One region of the Streptomyces sp. NPDC002232 genome, then DNA from elsewhere that is predicted to be linked to it. Evidence: riboswitches for the same ligand, from Rfam matches in the RefSeq annotation. Region 1 holds a riboswitch; each other region holds the start of a gene.
What was found. Region 1 has a riboswitch for cobalamin ahead of ACFYXU_RS20070 (prenyltransferase/squalene oxidase repeat-containing protein). Riboswitches for the same ligand answer to the same signal wherever they lie in the genome.
Positions count from the first base shown of each region.

Region 2: another riboswitch for cobalamin. It lies ahead of ACFYXU_RS07115 (cobalamin biosynthesis protein); the one in region 1 lies ahead of ACFYXU_RS20070 (prenyltransferase/squalene oxidase repeat-containing protein).
Region 3: another riboswitch for cobalamin. It lies ahead of metE (5-methyltetrahydropteroyltriglutamate--homocysteine S-methyltransferase); the one in region 1 lies ahead of ACFYXU_RS20070 (prenyltransferase/squalene oxidase repeat-containing protein).
Region 4: another riboswitch for cobalamin. It lies ahead of cobN (cobaltochelatase subunit CobN); the one in region 1 lies ahead of ACFYXU_RS20070 (prenyltransferase/squalene oxidase repeat-containing protein).

Region 1 is NZ_JBIARV010000004.1:471,503-474,701, forward strand. Features, by position in the region: gene ACFYXU_RS20070 (prenyltransferase/squalene oxidase repeat-containing protein) at 1-1,234, opposite strand, end outside; cobalamin riboswitch at 1,343-1,479, opposite strand; cobalamin riboswitch at 1,600-1,675, shown strand; gene ACFYXU_RS20075 (hypothetical protein) at 1,810-3,199, shown strand, end outside.
Region 2 is NZ_JBIARV010000002.1:69,461-72,659, forward strand. Features, by position in the region: gene ACFYXU_RS07105 (inorganic phosphate transporter) at 165-1,430, shown strand; gene ACFYXU_RS07110 (hypothetical protein) at 1,447-1,650, shown strand; cobalamin riboswitch at 1,772-1,904, shown strand; gene ACFYXU_RS07115 (cobalamin biosynthesis protein) at 1,939-2,913, shown strand; gene ACFYXU_RS07120 (cobyric acid synthase) at 2,910-3,199, shown strand, end outside.
Region 3 is NZ_JBIARV010000004.1:280,760-283,958, reverse strand. Features, by position in the region: gene ACFYXU_RS19290 (SHOCT domain-containing protein) at 1-239, shown strand, start outside; gene ACFYXU_RS19285 (CsbD family protein) at 307-492, opposite strand; gene ACFYXU_RS19280 (HdeD family acid-resistance protein) at 726-1,346, shown strand; cobalamin riboswitch at 1,473-1,699, shown strand; gene metE (5-methyltetrahydropteroyltriglutamate--homocysteine S-methyltransferase) at 1,863-3,199, shown strand, end outside.
Region 4 is NZ_JBIARV010000006.1:325,630-328,828, forward strand. Features, by position in the region: gene cobN (cobaltochelatase subunit CobN) at 1-1,336, opposite strand, end outside; cobalamin riboswitch at 1,374-1,502, opposite strand; gene ACFYXU_RS29740 (cobalamin biosynthesis protein CobG) at 1,582-2,832, shown strand; gene ACFYXU_RS29745 (precorrin-8X methylmutase) at 2,847-3,199, shown strand, end outside.

The DNA of each region.
Region 1 (3,199 bases):
TGTGGCCGCCGGCGCGCTGGAGGGCGAGGGCGACGAGCGCGGTGGTCGGGGCCTCGCTCTCGCAGACCTGGCCGTCCAGGATCAGGAAGCTGGGGAATCCGCCGTCGTCGCACTGGAGTCGGGCCAGCCGGGCCACCGACTCGGACGGCGGGGTGAGGCCACCGTTCAGCAGGGCGATGACGGCGAGGGCCTGGCCCTCCGTCTGCCCGGTCGTACGGAAGTCGCCCTGGGTCGCGCAGCCGGGAACGGGCTGCGGGGCGTCCGAGCCGCTGGGGCAGACGTTCGCCATCAGGTCGCCGAGGAGGTCGTGGCCGCCGAAGGCGCGCGGGTCCTTGCCGGTGGCCTCGGCGACGAGCGCGAGGCGCGCGGCGGCGGTCGCGTCCGGCGCCTCGTCCGGTCCGGCGGGGTAGGCGTAGGCGGCGGTCTGTGCCGGGCGGGCGAGGAAGTCGGCGATCCGCCGGGGCGTGGGACTCCCGTCGTCCAGCGAGGCCAGGGCGTAGGCGACCTCGGTGGTGGCGAGGTAGTTGGGCGTCGTGTCGCCGTCGTTGACGACGCGCTGCCCGTTGGTCAGCCGGCCGGTGAGCCATCGGGTCGCGGCGGGCAGATCGACCGTGCCCGGGGGCACGTTCGGGGCGGGCGGGTCGCTCGGGTTCGGCGGGTCGCCGCCGTCGGCGCGGACGTCGTCGGGCGTGAAGGTGGGCCTGCCCTTGGTGCCGCCGATGTCCGTGCCGCCGAAGACCCAGGCGTCGACGTCGCCCGGCTTCAGCGTGCGTGACATGGCGCCCAGCGGACTGTAGGTCCACTTGCGCTGCCCGGGGGAGGCGATCCAGTAGGACCAGTAGGCGGTGGCCTGCGGGGTGAGGACGCAGTCCTCCTGGGCCGGAGTGGGGTACTGCTTACCGGAGTTGAAGGCCCGGTTGCCGATGCGGCAGATGAACGCGGGACCGTCGTGGCCCGTGCCCTCGGTGGTGAAACCGCCCGCCTTCAGGAGTTCGTAGCCGGTGGTGGGGGTGGTGTCGCAGCCGCGGACCACCGGACCGCCCCACTTCCCGAAGTCCACCGCGACGACGGCGCCCTTGGTGCGGGTGCACCGCTGGATCGGGTCGGCCTGTGCCGCCGGGGCTACCGTGAGGAACGCCACTGCCGCGCCGATGGCCAGAAGGGCGGCGGTCATGAGCGACAGCCCTCGCTGCCCCGCTCTGCCCGGCCGTCTCGCCTGCTGTTCGGTGCCCACCGCGGCCCTCGTCTCTGCCGGGCGGCGCGTGCGTGGCGACGCGCCCCCCCACGCAGCCGAGGCAGGGGAGGGCGGGGACGACCACGCCGTAGTCCGCGACGGCGTTCCTCGTGTGCTGGATCCAGCCCCAGGCATTCCGACTCGCCCGGGACGGAGCCGGGCCTACGGTTGCGGGTCAGCGCCGGATTTCGACCGGCTTCCCCTGGTGCTGATTGCTTATCAGCGGGAGTGCAACACGGATGTGCGGGAACCGTCAAGAGGGTGTGGATCCCGCGTAGGGGTACGCGGCGTCCGTGCCGGGCACGCCGCGTCCGACCGGGTGGCGGACCCTCCGTCGCTCGGGTAGCGTCCTGGGCTGCCACGTGGGGGAATCCGGTGCGAAGCCGGAGCTGACGCGCAGCGGTATGGGACGGCGGGGGCCGTTTCCGAGCCCGAATGCCCATGGCGGCGACGCAGTACTGAAGCCGTGCCACGCGTTCCGGACGGCGGCTCCCCGGCCCTGCCCGGCCGTGCGCGCGCACGGCGTGGTGCGGTGTGCGCCCGGAGCCGGCGTCCGCCGACTCCAGGAGCAGCCCATGCCTCGATTCCGTACCTCCCGCAGCCTCGCGCTCGCCGCACCGGCAGCGCTCGGCGCCCTCGCGCTCACCACGCTCCCCGCCTTCGCCACCTCCACCCCGGCGCAGATCGCCACCTCCAGGACCAACGGCGTCGCCTACCTCAAGTCCCTCCAGGCCGCCGACGGTTCGTACGCCGGCTCCGGTCTCTCCAACGAGTGGGCGTTCAGCGCCTTCGCGGCGGCCGGTACGGCCGTCGTCGACGTCGCGCCGGGCGGCGACACCACGAAGAACGCGAGAACCGTCTACCGAAACCTGCTGTCGACGGCCGCCTGGCCCTCGGCCACCCCGGTGGTCACGGACTACGAGCGCGGCACGCTCAACGCGTACGCCGCGGGCATCGACCCGGCCCGCGTCTCGGCCTCCCGTAACCTCGTCGCCGACACCTACGCGTACTGGCAGACGGCCGAGCCCGGCTACTTCGGCCCGTCCGCGAACTTCAACGGCACGGTCTTCGCGGCCCTTTCCCTGGGGGGCGCGAAGACCCAGGCGGGGACCGCCCGCATCCCGCAGGCCCTCACGGACGCGATCGTCGCCCGCCTCCGGGCCAACCAGCACAACGACGGCGGCTGGACCTACCAGAAGGTCGAGGGCAACGCCACGGGCCTCGCCTCGGCCGGCGACGTCGACATGACCGGTGCCGCGATGGCCGCCCTCTGCGTCTCCGGCGTCCCCCACACGGACACCGACGTCGTGCAGGCCAAGAACTTCCTCAAGGGCAAGCTGGTCGCCTCCTCCGGCGCGTTCAACTCCCTGTACGGGGTCAACACCAGCTCCAACGGCTGGGGCATCGCCGGACTCAACGCCTGCGGCATCAACCCGCAGTCGGCCGACTTCACCACGGTCCCCGGCAAGACGCCGGTCGACTTCCTCCTCGCCAACCAGTACAACCCGGCGGGCGGCTTCAAGTACAAGCCCGCGGACACCTCCCCGTCCGCGTACTCCTCCATCGACGCGCTGCGCGCGGTCGCCGGAGGCGGCTTCACCACGGCCCCGCCCGTCCCGGTCACCCCGGGCGCCCCCCAGTGGGTCGCCCAGTCCGCCTTCACGGCCGGCACCGCCACCAAGCTGGCCCTGACCGTCGACGACGGCGCGGGGAACCTCAAGGTGTGCTCGGTCTCGCTCACCCCCACGGGGACGACCACGACCCTCGGCGACGTCCTCGCCGCCGCCACGAGCGCCGCGACCCCGTCCGGATGCGTCACCTCCGTGACCCCGGCCTCCGGAACCGGCACGATCACCGCGGTCAACGGCAAGGCCGACAGCGGCTCGAACACCTGGAAGGTCAGCGTCGACGGCTCCGCCTTCGCCCGGGCCCTCCGCGAGAAGACGATCAACGTCGGCGACACCA
Region 2 (3,199 bases), on a different contig from region 1:
GGTTGCCGGGTGACCGCATCGTGGACACCCCGGCACCCGGGGGCCACAAGCGGAACCTCTTGACACCGGATAGGGACACCACGCCGCCCGCGTCAGTTCATCTTCCGTTCACCCAGGTTGCTTACGTTCGACGAGCCACTGACGTCGAACGATTGCCTGGGTAAATGGAACACATCACGCTGCTGCTCGCCATTGTGGTCGTGACAGCTCTCGTGTTCGATTTCACGAACGGTTTCCACGACACCGCGAACGCGATGGCCACGACCATCTCGACCGGTGCTCTCAAGCCCAAGACGGCGGTGGCCATGTCCGCCGTGCTGAACCTCGTCGGCGCCTTCCTGTCCGTGGAGGTCGCCAAGACGATCTCCGGCGGGATCATCAACGAAGAGGGCATTCGCACAGAAGTGATCTTCGCGGCGCTCGTGGGCGCCATCCTGTGGAATCTGCTGACCTGGCTGCTCGGTCTGCCGTCCAGCTCGTCCCACGCGCTCTTCGGCGGCCTCATCGGCGCCGCGGTCATGTCGGCCGGCTGGTCCGCCGTGAACGCCCCGACCATCGTCACCAAGGTCCTCATCCCGGCCGTGGCCGCGCCCATCGTCGCCGGTCTCGCCGCGATGCTGGCCACCCGCCTGACGTACCGGATCGGCGCGAAGACCGACGAGAAGCACACCGCCAAGGGCTACCGCGTCGGCCAGATCGCCTCCGCCGGTCTCGTCTCCCTCGCCCACGGCACCAACGACGCCCAGAAGACGATGGGCATCATCACCCTCGCCCTGGTCACCCAGGGCGTCGTCGCCCCCGGCTCGAACCCGCCCCTGTGGGTCATCGTCTCCGCCGGTGTGGCCATCGCGCTCGGCACCTACCTCGGTGGCTGGCGCATCATCCGCACCATGGGCAAGGGCCTCACCGACCTCCGGCCGCAGCAGGGCTTCGCCGCCCAGACCAGTGCCGCCACGGTCATCCTCGCCTCCTCGCACCTCGGCTTCTCCCTCTCCACCACCCAGTCCTGCTCGGGTGCCGTGATGGGTGCCGGTCTCGGCCGCAAGGGCGGTGTCGTCCGCTGGTCGACCGCCACCCGGATGTTCGTCGCCTGGGGCCTGACGCTGCCCGCCGCCGCCCTGGTCGGCGCCGGTGCCGAGTTCCTCACCAAGCAGGGTCCCTGGGGCATCGTCGCCGTCGCGGTCCTGCTGGTCGCCGGCTCCGCCGTGATCTGGTCCCTGTCCCGCCGCAAGCCGGTCGACCAGCACAACGTCACGGCCGACGACCTGGACGGCGACGCCGAGCCCGCGGGCGTCGTGACCACCGCGATCGCGGCCGTCACCCCGCCGCCGGCCGGCTCCGTCGCCGCCGTCGCGGACCTGAAGACCACCATCCCCGCGCCGGTCCCCACGGACCCGGCCGCTCCCCCGGCCCCCGCCGCCGCGGTCTAAGGAACTGGAACCAAGCATGAAGATCGACTGGGCAGCTCTCGGCTCCGTCTTCGGAGTCAGCCTCGTGGCGACCGTCGCCCTCGTGGGCCTCTTCACCCTCGGTGTCATCGGCCTCTCCAAGCAGGAGCAGGCCGCCGCCCTGGCCCGCACCGGCGCCTACGCCTGCTTCGCCCTGTGCCTGGCGGCCGTGGCGTACGGCATCTACCTGATCGTCGCCTGACGCGTCGGGCGTGACCGGCGGGGCGGTCCGCACCTTCGGGTGCGGGCCGCCCCGCCGTCGTGTCTGTGGTGCTTCGCACAGTGACGCGGTGCAGGTCAAGGGTGAGTTGACGGCTGTTCTCGGCCCGTGGTGGACTGCCGAGGCCATTACGGCGGCAGTAGAGGAAGTCCGGTGCGATTCCGGCGCGGTCCCGCCACTGTGACCGGATCCGACGGGTCCGGCAGTCAGGAACTCTCGCCGCCGGTCACGTCGATCCAGGGCGCGGACCCTGAGTGAGGACACAGCGCCATGCCCGGCCGCACCCCCCTGTTCTCCAGAGCCACCGCCGCCTTCGCGTACGGCGCGGCCGCCGGACTCGCCGTCGACCTGCTCGTCGGCGACCCCCGCCGCGGCCACCCCGTCGCCGCGTTCGGCCGGGCCGCCGCCCGGGTCGAGGACGCCCTGTGGCGCGACCACCGGGGCCGGGGCGCCCTGCACACCGCCGTCTGCGCCGGTACCGCCGTCGCGGCCGGTGCCCTCGCCACCCGCGCGGTGCGGGGCAGCCGCGCCGGGTCCGCCGCGCTCACCGCCGCCGCCGTCTGGTCCGTCGTCGGCGGTACGACCCTGGGGCGCGAGGCCCGCGCGATCGGCGGCGCCCTCTCCGTCGGCGACCTGGAGGTGGCCCGCGAGCGGCTGCCCCACCTGTGCGGGCGCGACCCGCAGTCCCTCGACGGTCCGGCGATGGCCCGCGCGGTCGTCGAGTCCGTCGCCGAGAACACCTCCGACGCGGTCGTGGGCGCCCTCTTCTGGGGAGCGGTCGCGGGCGTGCCCGGCCTGGTGGGCTTCCGCGCGGTCAACACCCTCGACGCGATGGTCGGCCACAAGTCCCCCCGGTACCGCCGGTACGGCTGGGCCTCGGCCCGCCTCGACGACCTGGCCGGCTGGCCCGGCGCCCGGCTCACCGCCGCCCTCGCCACCGTCGCCGGACCGGACCCGCGCGGCGCCGTACGGGCCTGGCGGGCGGACGCGGGGCGGCACCCCAGCCCGAACGCGGGCCCCGTCGAGGCCTCCTTCGCGGGCGCCCTCGGCGTGCGCCTCGGGGGCACCCTCTCCTACGCCGGGCGGGTCGAGCACCGGCCCGTCCTCAACGGGGAGGGACGGCCCGTCGAGGTCGCCGACATCGACCGCGCGGTCCGGCTCTCCCGCCGGGTCACCGGACTGACCCTGGTCGCCTGCGTGGGCGGCCGCATGATCGCGAGCGCGCTGAAGCGGAGGAACGCATGAGGGGTGGGGGGCTGCTGGTCGCCGGGACCACGTCCGACGCGGGCAAGAGCGTCGTCACGGCCGGAATATGCCGCTGGCTGGTCCGGCAGGGCATCAAGGTCGCGCCGTTCAAGGGGCAGAACATGTCCCTGAACTCCTTCGTCACCCGGGAGGGCGCCGAGATAGGCCGCGCCCAGGCCATGCAGGCCCAGGCCGCCCGGGTGGAGCCGACCGCGCTGATGAACCCGGTCCTGCTCAAGCCCGGCGGCGACCGCTCCAGCCAGGTCGTCCTCATGGGCAGGCCGGT
Region 3 (3,199 bases), 190 kb from region 1:
CGGCGACCGCCGTGTCCAACCGCGTGTCCCGCCGTCAACAGGGCCGATGGGCCGCCCAGCAGGGATACCAGCAGCAGCCCGCCGAACCCCCGCCCGCCGCCGCGCCCGTGGCCGCGTCGCAACCCGACGAGAGCATGGAGAGCAAGCTCGACCAGCTCAAGCAGCTCGGAGACCTCAAGGAGCAGGGAGTGCTCACCGAGGCCGAGTTCGAGGAGCAGAAGCGCAGGATCCTGGGCTGACCCCTCGGGCGCCGCACGGCCCCCGGACCGTCCGGCAGAGAGATGCCCGACGGTCCGGGGGCCCGCGTCACGAGCGGTCGCGCTTGAGGGAGTCCATGATTCCCTCGGCCCGGTGGCGCACGCTCCTCGCCTTCTGACGGATCGTGGCCTTCGCCCGGTCCGTCCTGCCCTCGGCCTCCAGGCGCTCGTGCCCGGTGACCTTCCCGGCGATCTCCTTGAGCCTGCCCCTGGCCTTGTCCACGGCGTCGTTCATGCCCGCGATCCTCCGTCCGGATCGGTTTCCTCCCTCCACGCTAGGTTCGGAGCGTCCCGGGTGCGCGTCGACGGGCCCGAGGCGCCGCCTCACGACGTCGGGCGGCGCCCCCGCGAAGGGGGCAGACTTGTACGGGAGCCCCGCGCGGGCCGCCGGCCTCGCGGGTCCTCCGTCCCGGCCGCGCCACGCATGGAGTTCCGCGGCGGTCCACCCGGTGAGCGGGAGGCAGACACATGACCACACCACAGGGCTCCGCATCCGGCGCCGGGCCCACCCCTCCCGCGGGCGACCCGGAGGACCAGCTCGCGCGCCTCGGCCGTTCCTGGACCTGGCTCCTCGGCGCGGCGGTGGCGACCCTCGTACCGGGCGTCCTGGTGCTCGTCTGGCCGGACGTGACCCTGCACGTCCTGGCCGTCCTCATCGGGCTCTACCTGCTGGTGATGGGCGGCTTCCGCTTCGTGTCCGTCTTCGGCCGGGACAGCGGCGACCGCGTGCCCGGCCTCATCCTGGCGGTCCTGTGCGTCCTGGGCGGGGTGCTGTGCCTGCGGAACCCGCTCCAGACGATCGCCGCGCTCTCGCTGATCGTCGGCGCCGTCTGGCTGGTGTCCGGCATCGTCACCCTGTACTCCGCCATCGCCACCCGGAACATGCCGCACCGCGGCGTCGTCATGGCCGTCGGGATCCTCGGCATCGTCGCGGGCATCGTGGTCCTGGCGCTGCCCACCGAGTCGGCCCGCGCCCTGACCCGGCTGCTCGGACTCTGGCTCGTCCTCCTGGGCCTCGCGGAGGCGGCGGTCGCCCTGGCGTGGCGGTCGGCCCTGCGCAGGGCGGGCATCCCGCCCGGGGGACGGTGACGGAGACGCCGGGCCCGCCGCGCGCGACGTGGAAAGAGCGCTGCGGCGTGGCCGGTCCACGCAGGCGCACGTCGCTTTCACGTCCGGATGCTGGAAGTCGCTCGCCGCTGGGCGATCACACCCCTTAGGGTGGCTTCCGCAGCTGGTTCGCCCCGTCCGCCAGGCGGGATGCGTCGCAAGAGGGAACCCGGTGGGAATCCGGGACTGCCCCGCAGCGGTGAGCGGGAACGACCGCCGTCATACGCACTGGGACCGACTCGGTCCTGGGAAGCGACGGCCATTAGGTGTCCTCCGGTCCTGTCCGGAGAGCGTGCCCGCGAGTCCGAAGACCTGCCCGCTGCCCGTGCGCGGACGTATTCCGCGTACGGACATCCCGGTGACCTCGTGGGCGGGTCGGCGTACACAGCGAGCGGCACGCACGGAGTTCTCCCGTGACGTGGTCCGTACGTTCTGGCGTTCCTTCGCGTCCATCCCCGTCTCCGGGTGCTCTGGACACGTCTCGCGAAGGAGAGTTCCGTGACAGCGAAGCCCGCGGCCGCACGAGCCACCGTGTACGGCTACCCCCGCCAGGGTCGGAACCGCGAACTGAAGAAGGCCGTCGAGGGCTACTGGAAGGGCCGGGTCACCGCCGAAGCCCTCCGCGCCACCGCCGCCGAACTGCGCCGTGCGAACTGGCGGCAGCTGGCCGACGCCGGCATCCACGAAGTGCCCACCGGCGACTTCTCGTTCTACGACCACGTCCTGGACACCAGCGTCATGGTCGGCGCCGTCCCCGCCCGCCACCGCGCCGCCGTCGACGCGGACGCCCTCGACGGGTACTTCGCGATGGCCCGCGGCACCCAGGACGTGGCGCCGCTGGAGATGACCAAGTGGTTCGACACCAACTACCACTACCTGGTCCCCGAGCTCGGCCCGGACACCGTCTTCAGCACCGACTCCACCCGACAGGTCGCCGAGCTGAAGGAAGCCCTCGCGCTCGGTCTGACCGCCCGCCCGGTCCTCGTCGGCCCCGTCACCTACCTGCTCCTCGCCAAGCCCGCGCCCGGCGTGGCCGCCGACTTCGACCCGATCACCCTCCTCGACCGGCTGCTCCCCGTCTACGCCGAGGTCCTCGCCGACCTGCGCGCGGCGGGAGCCGAGTGGGTCCAGCTGGACGAGCCCGCTCTCGTCCAGGACCGCACTCCGGCCGAGCTGAACGCCGCCGCCCGCGCGTACCGCGACCTCGGCGCGCTCGGGGACCGGCCGAAGCTGCTCGTCGCCTCCTACTTCGACCGCCTCGGCGACGCCCTCCAGGTGCTCGCCGCCGCCCCCGTGGACGGTCTCGCCCTCGACTTCACCGGCCCCGCCGCCGCCAACCTCGACGACCTCGCCGCCGTCGGCGGACTGCCCGGCAAGCGCCTGGTCGCGGGCGTCGTCAACGGCCGCAACATCTGGATCGACGACCACCAGAAGTCCCTGGCCACCCTCGCCACCCTGCTCGGTCTCGCCGACCGGGTCGACGTGGCCGCCTCCTGCTCCCTGCTGCACGTCCCGCTGGACGCGAGCGCCGAGGGCGACATCGACCCCGAGGTCCGGCGCTGGCTCGCCTTCGCCCGCCAGAAGACCACCGAGGTCGCCACCCTCGCCAAGGGCCTCGCCCACGGCACCGACGCGATCAGCGCCGAACTGGCCGCCAACCGGGCCGACCTGGCCTCCCGCGCCGGCTCCGCCCTCACCCGCGACCCCGCCGTCCGCGCCCGCACCGCCGCGATCACCGACGCGGACGTCCGCCGCTCCCAGCCGTACGCCGAGCGGACCGCGGCCCAGCGCGCCCACCTGGGCCTGCCGCTGCTGCCGACCACCACCATCGGCTC
Region 4 (3,199 bases), on a different contig from region 1:
TCTCGCCGGGCGCCGGGCCCCAGTGCTCCTCGACCTGCTCGCGGAGCTCGGCGGGCAGCGTCGCGTACCAGCGCTTGTAGTCGGCGGCCGGGATGCGGACCGGGTTCTTCGCGAGCTGCTCCTCGGTCAGCCAGTCCTGGTCGTGGCCGCCGGCCTCGATGAGGGCGTAGATCAGCTCGTCGCCGTCGCCGGAGACCACGCCGGGCAGGTCGGCCTCGGGGCCGAAGTCGTAGCCCTCCGCGATCAGGCGGCGGAGCAGGGACACGGCGGAGGCGGGGGTGTCGAGACCGACCGCGTTGCCGATGCGGGAGTGCTTCGTCGGGTACGCGGAGAGGACGAGCGCCAGCCGCTTCTCGGCGTTCGGGATGTGGCGGAGCCGGGCGTGCCGGACGGCGATCCCGGCGACGCGGGCCGCCCGCTCGGCGTCGGCGACGTACGCGGGCAGACCGTCGGCGTCGATCTCCTTGAAGGAGAACGGGACGGTGATGAGGCGGCCGTCGAACTCGGGCACCGCGACCTGGCTGGCGGCGTCCAGCGGGGACAGGCCCTCGTCGTTCTCCTCCCACGCCGACCGCGAGCCGGTCAGGCACAGCGCCTGGAGGATCGGCACGTCGAGCGCGGCGAGCGCGCCCGCGTCCCAGGCCTCCTCGTCGCCTCCGGCCTGGGCCTCGGCGGGCTTGGTGCCGCCGGCCGCGAGGACGGTCGTGACGATCGCGTCGGCGGTGCGCAGCGTGTCGACGAGCTCCGTCTCGGGGGCCCGGAGGGACGCCACGTACAGCGGGAGGGCGCGCGCGCCGGCGTCCTCGATCGCGCCGCAGAGGGCGTCGACGAAGGCGGTGTTCCCGCTCATGTGGTGGGCGCGGTAGTAGAGCACGGCGATCGTCGGACCGTCGCCGTCCTTCGCGGTCCGGTCCAGCGGGCCCCAGGTGGGGGCGGCCGCCGGGGCCTCGAAGCCGTGGCCGGTGAGCAGGACGGTGTCGGAGAGGAAGCGGGCCAGCTGCTCCAGGTTGGCCGGGCCGCCGTGCGCCAGGTAGGCGTGCGCCTCGGTGGCGACGCCGACGGGGACGGTGGAGGCCTCCATGAGCTGGGCGTCGGGGGCCTGTTCGCCGCTCAGTACGACGACCGGCTTCCCGGCGGCCAGGATCGTGTCCAGGCCCTCCTGCCAGGAGCGGACGCCGCCGAGGAGCCGGACGAGGACGAGGTCGACGCCGTCGAGCAGGGCGGGCAGGTCGGCCAGGGGGAGGCGGGAGGGGTTGGCGAAGCGGTACTCCACCGGCCCTCCGGCCGCGCGGGCGCTGAGCAGGTCGGTGTCGGAGTGCGACAGCAGCAGGAGCATGGCGAGGCTCAGGCCTTCCTCGGGGTTGTCCGCGCCCCGGGTGGTCAGATGGACGGCGGGAGTTCCTGACTCACCCGCGGGTGCGGGCTCACAGTGGCGGGACCGCGCCGGAATCTCACCGGGCTTCCTCCCCGGGGTCCTGGGACCCCATGCCGATCTGCATCCTAGATCGTGGCGTCGGCGGGCCCCAGGGAGCGGCGGGGTCGACCGGATCACACCCGGTGGCCGGCCGGTTCCCCGTGGGTATGCTCGCCGCCATGCCGCCCACCCCACCCCCGGTGCCCGAACCGGGCGAACCGCGCGTACGGGACCGTGGCGACGCCTGCCCCGGGGCGCTGCGCCTGCACTCCGCCGACGACGGACGCCTGGCCCGACTGCGGCTGCCCGCAGGTCGCCTGACGGCTCATCAGGTCGAGGTCCTGGCGGACGCGGCCGAGACCCTCGGCGACGGGCGGCTCAGCATCACCTCGCGCGGCAACGCGGAGCTGCGCGGCCTCGCCGACGACTGCGGGGCCGAGCTGGCGGCGCTCCTCGCCGAGGCCGGCCTGCTGCCCTCCCCCACCCACGAGCGCGTCCGCAACATCGTCGCCTCGCCCGCCTCGGGCCTCGACGGACTCGGCGCGTCCGACGTGCAGTTGTGGGCCCGTGAGCTCGACAGCCACCTGCTGTCCGCGCCGTGGGCGTCTGCGCTCTCCGGCCGGTTCCTCTTCGTCCTCGACGACGGCCGGGGAGACGTCGCCGGACTCGGCGGGGATGTGACCTTGGTCGCAGTGGGCGGCGGGGCGGCGGAGCTGCACGTCGGCGGGCGGGCCGTCCGGCTCGCGGCCTCCGACGCGCCCTCGGCCGCCCTGGCCGCGGCGGGCGGCTTCCTGGCCGCGGCCGCCGAGGCCGGCACCGGCGCCTGGCGGGTCCGCGAGCTGCCCCGGGGGTACGGGGTGGACCTGGCGGAGTGCGGGGTGGCCGGGGAGCCCGTCCCCGCGCCGGCGCTCCCGCACGGCCCTCCCCCCGCGCCCGGCGTCCTCGGACCCGCCGCCCTCTCCGTGCTCGCCCCGCTCGGCCGGCTCACCGCCGCCCGGCTGCGGGCGCTGCTCCCCGCCGACGAGGTGCGCCTCACGCCCTGGCGCGGGGTCGTCGTGGCCGGGACGGACCCCGGCCTGCTGCCCCTGCTCGACGCGGCCGGGCTGATCACCCGCCCCGACTCCCCCTGGGCCGGGGTCACCGCCTGCACCGGGCGGCCCGGCTGCGCGAAGTCCCTCGCCGACGTCCGCGCCGACGCCGCCCCGGGACCCGCCGCGCGCCGCCCCGGCCCGCCGGGACACCCCGCCCGTCCCGTCCTGCCCGTGCACTTCTCCGGGTGCGAGCGCCGCTGCGGACACCCGCACGGCGCCTGGACCGACGTCCTCGCCACCGGCGACGACAGCTACCGGGTGGACGGCGTCCCCACCCCCCGTACCGCCCTGCCCGACGCAGTGACCAAGGCCCGCACGACGAGATGAGCGAGAGCACCAGGATGTTCGACTACGAGAAGGACGGGACGGAGATCTACCGCCGGTCCTTTGCCACGATCCGCGCCGAGGCGGACCTCGCGGACCTGCCCGCCGACGTCGCCATGGTGGCGGTCCGGATGATCCACGCCTGCGGCATGACCGACCTCGTGCAGGACATCGCGTACTCCCCCCAGGTCGTCGCGAACGCCCGCGCGGCCCTGCGCGCCGGCGCGCCGATCCTCTGCGACGCCCAGATGGTCGCCAGCGGCGTCACCCGCAAGCGGCTGCCCGCCGACAACGAGGTGCTCTGCGCGCTCTCCGACCCGGCCGTGCCCGCCCTCGCCGCCGAGCTCGGCACCACCCGCTCCGCCGCCGC